2 regions of the Mesorhizobium sp. LNHC229A00 genome follow, and region 1 is predicted to be linked to the other one. Evidence: predicted binding sites of a transcription regulator. Region 1 holds the regulator's gene; the other holds the start of a gene.
The links. Region 1 encodes LexA, which represses DNA repair genes until DNA is damaged. Its sites were predicted from a motif close to TGTTCNNNNTGTGTTCNG; they were not measured.

Region 1 (4,427 bases):
AAGCGAGGATGCCACTGTCGGCGTCAGCGAGCGATCCCTTTTTGCGGCGCCTCCGACGATCCCACTGCCATCGCCGCTCGTGGCTGCGCCCGAAACCAGGCCGCTGCGGGCGGGTGGGCCGGCGCCGGCTCCTGCCGGGGGCAGGATCGTACGCGTGCGCCGGCAAATCGGCCCGATATCCTTGCCTCGCCTGCGCCATGGCGTGGCCAAGGCGGCGGAGCTCGAACTCGACCGGGGCATCGCGTTCCTGCTGGTGCCGGTCTGTCTGACCGTTGGGGCGATCGCCTATTTCTCGCTGGCGTCCGAGCCCGACTTTGCAAAGCCCGTCGCGGTCGTGGTGCTGATGGCGGTCTGTGCCTTCGTCTCGCGTTCGTGGTCGAAAACCCATCTGTGTTTCATGGCAGTGCTGTTGTGCGCGCTGGGCTTACTCGCGGCGAAGGTCGAAACATGGCGAGCCGGAACCCGTATGCTGGGTTCGGAAATCTCCACGCAATTGACCGGCCGCGTGGTCTCGCTCGAAGAGATGGAGAGCGGCCGCATCCGGCTGACCATGGACGTGATTTCGACCGCGCGGCCGAAACTGCGCTATGCGCCGGAAAGGGTCCGGCTTTCCGCACGCAAGATACCGCCGGGAATGACCGCCGGCTCGCTCATCACAGGCTACGCCAAACTGTTGCCGCCGACCGGCCCGGTCCGGCCGGACAGTTACGACTTCTCTTTCGACAGTTATTTCGCCGGCATCGGCGGCAGCGGCTTCTTCCTCGGCAATCCGACGGTTGTTTCCCCCGCTGACGGTGAGATGCCGCTATCGGCTCGCCTTTTCTCAGGCATTGAAAATGCCCGCGAAGCCATCGCCGACCACATCAGGGGCAGCGTCGGCGGCGCTGAAGGCGAGATCGCGGCGGCGCTGATCGTCGGCGTGCGCGCCGGCATACCCGATGAAATCAATGAAGCGATGCGGCGTACCGGCATCTATCACATCATCTCTATTTCGGGACTGCATATGGCGCTTGTGGCCGGCACCATCATGGGTCTGCTGCGTGGTGCCTTCGCACTGTTACCAGACTTTTCCGCGCGCCGGCCGGTGAAGAAATACGCCGCCGCCGCCGCACTGTTCTCGATCGCCGCCTATCTCATGATTTCCGGTGTCGTCGTTGCGGCCGAACGCAGCTTCATCATGTTGGCGGTGATGCTGATTGCCGTCTTCTTCGATCGCGCTGCGCTGACCATGCGCAATCTGGCGATCTCGGCGATCGCCGTCATCCTGGTCTCGCCGCACGAGGTCGTCGGCCCAAGCTTTCAGATGTCGTTCGCCGCGACCGCGGCCCTGGTTGGCGCTTATGCCGGCTGGGCCGATCACCGTGCGGGAAAGACCAGGCCACCGCCGCCAAAGCGATCCTGCCCGGGCTCCTGACGCGAAAATTCCTGCTGGCGACAGGTGGATTGGCCATGACGTCGATTATCGCCGGCAGCGCCACGGCACTGTTTGCCATCTGGCATTTCCAGCGGGTATCGCCCCTCAGCCTGTTCGCCAATCTGGCCGTGATGCCGATCGTGTCGGTCGTGATGTTCCTGGCCGTCGCTAGCGCGCTGCTGATGCCATTCGGACTGGATTGGCCGGCTCTCTACCTCATGGGCAAGGGCCTGACGGCGATGATCGCCGTGTCGGCGTGGATATCGGAGCGCTCTCCGGTCGACGGAGTCGGGCTGATTTCGCAGCAATCCGTGCTGCTGGTCACCGTCGCGCTGGTTATCGCGACGATGGCGACGACCTGGCTGCGGCTCGCGGCGCTGCCATTCGCGCTCGCCGGCCTGTTGACTGTGTCGCACACGCGCGCGCCCGATGTGCTGATCTCGGAAGATGCGCGGCTGGTAGCGCTGCCGATCGGCAATGGCGAACTGGCCGTCAACCGGGAACGTCCGAACGAATTCGCAACCGACAACTGGAAGCGCGCTCTGATCTCCGAAACAATCGTCAAACCGGAAATGTTCGACAAGACAGACGGGCAATTCGACGTTGCCAGTCCCGCCGACCTGCCGCCGGGATCGCCCTTCTACTGCCGCGAAGGCCTGTGCCTTGCCAGGCACCCTTCCGGCGCGATCATTGCTTATGTCGAGGACCGCAAGACCACCTGGAAAGCCTGCGCTTTCGCTGACCTGATCATCGTGAACGACGCGACCGCCTATGACACCTGCCACAATCCGCTGGTTCTCGTCGTCACCAAACGGCAGCTCGCCCGCAAGGGAAGCGCTGCCGTCTTCTTCAATCCCCAGTCGGCCACGACCCGGGCCGGGATCGAATTCGCCGTCGACGGACCATACCGACCCTGGCACGAACAGCGAAAATTCTCACGCGAGGCGAGGGGGCTGCCGCCGTACAAAAAACCCGACAAGCCCGATGGAAAGCCGGCTCAGTAGCGCCTGATCAACCCGACCAGCTTGCCTTGTACCTTGACCCTGTCCGGCCCGAAAATGCGTGTTTCGTAGGCTGGATTGGCAGCCTCAAGCGCGATCGAAGCGCCTTTGCGGCGGAACCGCTTCAGCGTCGCTTCCTCCTCGTCGACCAGTGCCACGATAATTTCGCCCGGGCTTGCCGTGTCGGCATTGCGGATAATGACCGTGTCCCCATCGAAGATACCAGCCTCGATCATCGAGTCGCCCTTGACCTCCAGCGCATAATGCTCGCCGCCCATGATCATGTCCGGCGGCACCGAGATCGAATGCGTCTGATGCTGGATTGCATCGATCGGCACACCGGCGGCGATACGGCCCATGACCGGGATGGACACGGCTGAAACCGCATCGTCGTCGTTGCCGGCCGCGGGCAGGCGCGAAGGCGCAGCGGCCGGCCTGATCTGGCGTCCGAGACTGCCTTGGCCAAGGCTGCCTTGGATGACACTTGGCGAGAACTTCTTTGCCGCATTGAGGCCCGGCGCGATCGAGTCCGGCAGCCGAAGCACTTCCAGCGCGCGCGCCCGATTGGGTAGCCGGCGAATGAAGCCGCGCTCCTCCAGCGCCGTGATCAGGCGATGGATCCCCGACTTGGAGGCAAGATCGAGTGCTTCCTTCATCTCGTCGAAGGAAGGCGGTATCCCGCTTTCCTTGAGCCGTTCGTGGATGAACATCAACAGTTCATGTTGCTTGCGTGTCAGCATGGCGGCCCCCAAGACATTGAACGAAAGGTTGAACCAGAATCGAAAAAACAAACCCAGAACAAACACTATCTGTTCCAGTTGTGTTCTGCAACCGTTTAAAGTTTAATGAATTTGTTAAGGGGTCTGAAGTTTTTTGCCCCCAACGGCGTCAGCAACTGGTCCTTTCCGCGATCGGCAGGCACATTGAAATCGTTTGGTTAATGGCCTGTGGCCTATCCGCCGATGGAGCTGGCATCAGCCATCTGGAAGGCTTCTTCCCAGGGGTACCGTATATTTCATGGATTCATTATTCGCGGAACGAAACGAAACCAAAATGCCAACCATTGGTAGCTCCGGGCGGCCATGGACCCGGGCGTTCGGCGCACTCCGGCCAGCGCGTGCGAATAGGCGTCGCGGAAGCGCTGAAGTTATCCCGACCCCTTCAAGCTGCCGGCGCGGGCGGCGTATCTGGTCGCGCCGCTGTCTTCGCTATGAACATAGACGTGCAGTGTGTAGCCGATATGCGCCGTCATCAACGCCTTGGCCCGTTCGACGTCACGATCGAGTGCCGCTTCCATGATCGCAGTATGGTGTTCGATCGCGATCGCTTCGCACAACGCCTCCATTGCCTGTTCATAGCCGTCCTTGAGGCCGGCCGCGGCCCGCAATGTCGGCGCCAGACCAAGAAAGCGATGATGCCGGCGCAACTGATCCGAGATTGTCGAGCGGAACCGCAACAGCCAGTCGCATGTGGCGGCGCTCAGCAGCGCCGCATGGAAAGCCTCGTGGTTCTCATCCCATCTGTCGACGGCCGTGTCGGAGGGATCGTCGACCGCCGTCTTGCAACGCGAGAGCCGGTAGTGGGCAGTGACTACGGCATCCTCCCACTCCCTGCCGCCTTTTTCCATCGATTCGAGGAACAGGGGTATCTCGACCACCATCCTGGCGCGTGCCAGATCCTCCAGCTCGGCCCGCGACACCGGAGCCACGGCAAAACCACGATTGCTGATGGCGGTGACCAAGCGTTCGGCCTCGAGCCGCGACAGGGCTTCGCGCAACGGTGTCCAACCGACGCCATATGTGCCGCGCAGCGCACTCAGTTTGAGCGGGGCGCCGGGCATGAGGCGCGTGGTCAGGATGTCGCGCCGCAACAGCTGATAGGCGGCTTCCGTTTTTGTGGAACTCGTCTCATCCCGCATCGTGATCAATCCGTCGTCTGGCTAAAAGTATATATGATACTGGGTTACTACCACAATTATATATAATGTTTGACACAGACCGGCGGACTGACCA
Region 2 (4,427 bases), on a different contig from region 1:
TCCCAATGTTCAAAACGTCGCGATTGGCAGAACGCGCCGCGACGCTTATATCGCTTGCGTCGACTACGCTGGGGACCTGCCATGAAGTTGAAAATCGCCGTCCAGATGGACCATGTCTCCACCGTGTCGATCGCCGGCGACACCTCGTTCGCCCTGTCGCTGGAGGCGCAGCGGCGCGGCCATCAGCTGTTCCACTACACGCCCGACCGGCTGTCGATGCGCGACGGCAAGGTGTTTGCCCGCGTCGAGGAGATGACGGTGCGCGACGAAAAGGGCAGCCACTATTCGCTGGGCGAAAAGGTGCGCACCGACTTGTCCGAAATGGACGTCGTCCTGCTGCGCCAGGACCCACCCTTCGACATGAACTACATCACCACGACCCACATCCTCGAGCGCATCCATCCAAAGACGCTGGTCGTCAACGACCCGGCCTGGGTGCGTAACAGCCCGGAAAAGATTTTCGTCACCGAGTTCCCGGACCTGATGCCGGATACGCTGATCACCAAGGATCCGCTCGAAGTCGCCGCCTTCCGCAAGGAGTTCGGCGACCTCATCGTCAAGCCGCTCTACGGGAATGGCGGCGCCGGCATCTTCCATATGCTGGAAGCCGACCGCAATCTCGCCTCGCTGCTCGAAATGTTCGGCCAGATGTTTCGCGAGCCCTATATCGTGCAGCGTTACCTGAAGGACGTGCGCAAGGGCGACAAACGCATCATTCTGATCGACGGCGAGCCGGTCGGCGCCATCAACAGGGTGCCGGCCGAGCACGATTCCCGCTCCAACATGCATGTCGGCGGCCGCGCCGAAAAGACCGAGTTGACGACACGCGAGCGAGAGATCTGTGCCCGCATCGGGCCGTCGCTGAAAGAGCGCGGCTTCATCCTGGTCGGCATCGACGTCATCGGCGACTACATGACCGAGATCAACGTCACCTCGCCGACCGGCGTGCGCGAGGTCAAGCGCTTCGGCGGCGCCGACATCGCCAGCCTGTTCTGGGATTGCGTGGAGGAAAAGCGGCAGTAGGCGCAAGCCTCTTTCACAGATCCTAATGAGGCAGCCGGTTGAGTATGGCAACGGCCAACGCTATCAGGCTGACAACCGTGCTGATGGCTGCGCCAATATCCAAAAAAAGCGGCGACGCCAAACGTCACCGCACATCCCTCGCCGTGACACCGGTCTAACGAAACGAAGAGCTAGATACCGAGCCCGACGATGAATGGCGGCACAACCGCCATTCCGCGATCATGCTTCGCGGCCCTGTTTTCCGTTTTCATTTTGTATTAACCATGTTCCGCTTTTGCAACCGGACGCCACCCGGCTGCAACCGGCGCAAACTGCCAGTTCGCGTGATGTTCTCGATTTGACCAAATCCGTCAGACACACACCGATGGGAGAACACGATGAAGATACCGGCAGAGGTTCTGGCCCAAAGCCGTCGGACGATAGAGTCGTATGAGGACTATGCGGTCCATTATGACGAGATCGTTGGGCATGTTCCTCACCCGAACGACAGGGCCGCGCTCGAGCGCGCCGCCGCGATCGCCGGAGCGGGCGGCCGCATCCTGGAAATCGGATCCGGCCCGGGCCGCGACGCGGACTTCCTGGAGGGCCTTGGGGTCGAGGTCCGGCGAACCGACGCCACGCGGCGCTTTCTCGAACTGCAGGCCGCGCGCGGCAAGGCAGGCGAACTCCTCGACGTGATCACCGACGAGCTTGGCGGTCCCTACGACGCGGTGGTGGCGCTCGCCGTGCTGATCCATGTGCCTCGCGACCAGATCGACCATGTTCTGGAGAAGATTGCGCGTTCGTCGCGCCAAGGCGGTGCCTTCGTCGTCTCGATGCGAGATGGTGACGGCGAAACGGGTGGCAAGTACCATACCGTCGACTGGCGTAGGGACGCCTTCGCGGCGCGCATCGAGGCCGCCTGCATGGAGCTTCTCAGCCACAGCTTCCGCATCGGTAGAAATGAGCAGGGCTGGAACACCTTCTTGGCGATGAGGCCGTCATGATCGGGCGCGAGCCATGCGTCTACTCTACTTTTGTTCCTGTAATGTTCTTGCCTTGGCCTGAAATCCGTGGTTGTCTTGCGTTGACGTCACTCGCGGCCCGTTCACAAGGGCAAGGGCGAGCCGGCATCGGGGGCAGACAATGGTGGCGCGGGTTCGTACGGTCGCTTTCCAGGGCATCGAGGCGGTGCCGGTCGATGTGCAGGTGATGATCGCGCCCGGCAAGGTCAACATGCATATCGTCGGCCTGCCAGACAAGGCGGTGGCGGAAAGCCGCGAGCGGGTGCAGGCGGCATTGCATGCGTCGGGCCTGTCGATGCCGTCGAAGAAGGTGACCGTCAACCTGGCGCCTGCCGATCTGCCGAAGGAAGGCAGCCACTACGATCTGCCGATCGCTCTCGGCTTGATGGCGGCCCTTGGCGCTATTCCGGGCGACATGCTGGCTGGCTATGTCGTGCTGGGCGAACTATCGCTCGACGGTACGATCACCGCCGTTGCCGGTGCCTTGCCGGCGGCAATCGGCGCCAATGGCGAAGGCAAAGGGCTGATCTGCCCCTTCGCTTGCGGGCCGGAAGCAGCCTGGGCAGGGCGGGAATTCGACATTCTCGCGCCGCGCAGCCTGATTGCGATCGCCAATCATTTCCGCGGCACGCAGGTGCTGTCGCGCCCGGAGGCCGGCATCCGCGCGGCGGCACGCGACCTGCCCGACCTTGCCGACATCAAGGGCCAGGAGACAGCGAAGCGGGCTCTGGAAGTGGCGGCCGGCGGCGGGCACAATCTGCTCATGATCGGTCCGCCAGGCTCAGGCAAATCGATGCTGGCGCAGCGCCTGCCGTCGATCCTGCCGCCGCTGGCGCCGAAGGAACTGCTCGAAGTCTCGATGATCGCCTCGGTGGCCGGCGAACTCGGCGAAGGCAAGCTGACCGACCGGCGGCCGTTCCGCGCCCCGCACCATTCGGCCTCGATGGCGGCGATGGTGGGCGGCGGCCTGCGCGCGCGGCCGGGCGAGGTGTCGCTTGCCCATCACGGCGTGCTGTTCCTCGACGAGTTTCCCGAATTCACGCCGCAGACGCTCGATGCGCTGCGCCAGCCGCTTGAAACCGGCGACTGCATGATCGCACGGGCCAACCATCGCGTCACCTATCCGGCCCGCATCCAGCTAGTGGCGGCAATGAACCCGTGCCGCTGCGGCATGGCCGGCGAACCGGGTTATCGCTGCCTGCGCGGCGACCGTTGCCGCACCGATTACCAGGCGCGTATTTCAGGTCCGCTGCTCGACCGCATCGATCTCAGGATCGAAGTGCCGGCGGTCTCGGCCAGCGACCTGATCCGGCCCGACCGGGCGGAAAAGAGCGCCGACGTGGCGCTGCGGGTGGCGCGTGCCCGCACCATTCAGCGTGAGCGTTTCGAGCGGCTCGGCGTCAACAGCGCCACCACCAACGCGCATTGTTCTCCAGCCGTCATCGAAACGATCGCCATGCCGGACGCCGCCGGCCTGTCGCTGCTCAAGGATGCCAGCGAAAAACTCGCCTTTTCGGCGCGGGCCTACCACCGGGTGCTCAAAGTGGCGCGCACGCTCGCCGATCTCGACGCCAGCGAAGCTGTCGGCCGCATCCATCTGGCCGAAGCAATTTCCTATCGCATGAGTTCGGAGCGCGTGGCGCAGGCGGCGTAGGGCCTGCCCGCGGCAGCACACGCATGCACCCCACCTTCACGGCGCCCGTCAATGAAGCTGTCAACAGCCGGTCCGCCTTGCCTATCGCAAGGTCGAGATGAAATGCAGGCGACGGTCGAAAAACACGCTGGCCGGGAACGGATAGAGCGACAGCTTCTCACGCCAGGTGCGGGGTGTGATACCCGCGGCGGCAAAAACGGCGTCCCACTCCGCCTTGGAGAGATAGTTGTAAGGCAGGCGGACATTGTGCCCCTTGTTGCCCACCCAATCCATGAAACGAAGCGTCTGGTAGGCCGCGAAGCCTTCGCGCAGGTGATCCTTGATGACAACGCCCTTGCGCGCCACGCGGGCCGCCTCGCGCACGAGATGGCCCGGGTGGTCGGCATGATGCAGTACATCGACGATCGTCACCCAGTCATAGGAGCCATTCGCGGCGGGAATGGTGCCGCCATCGAACAGTTCGACCGGGATATGGGTTTGCGGCCTGATCAGCACGTCAATGCCGCGAAACGTCAGCCCCGGCTTTTTTTCCATGATCGCCTTGGCGATGGAGCCGTCGCCGCAGCCAAGATCGAGAACGGTGCCGGCCGGGCCCAGTTCGTCGGCCAGCCGCTGACACAGGATGCGCACGCGGCGCTGGAAAACCGCCCGGTCATGGACGGAATTCAACAGTTTCTTTTCGATCGCCATCGTGTTGGCCATGCCAATGCTCCGCAGCCTTCCAGCCAACACTAGCTGAAAAAAGC

Region 2: the regulator LexA is predicted to act here: its motif matches at 2,041-2,058, upstream of X742_RS156560 (YifB family Mg chelatase-like AAA ATPase).

What each region holds. Positions count from the first base shown of each region.
Region 1 is NZ_AYWQ01000012.1:200,285-204,711, reverse strand. It holds partial or broken gene X742_RS01000000170410 (ComEC/Rec2 family competence protein) at 1-2,418, shown strand, start outside; gene lexA (transcriptional repressor LexA) at 2,412-3,155, opposite strand; gene X742_RS147740 (GntR family transcriptional regulator) at 3,563-4,333, opposite strand.
Region 2 is NZ_AYWQ01000006.1:154,914-159,340, reverse strand. It holds gene gshB (glutathione synthase) at 82-1,023, shown strand; gene X742_RS156555 (class I SAM-dependent methyltransferase) at 1,401-2,009, shown strand; gene X742_RS156560 (YifB family Mg chelatase-like AAA ATPase) at 2,149-3,681, shown strand; gene X742_RS156565 (class I SAM-dependent methyltransferase) at 3,763-4,383, opposite strand.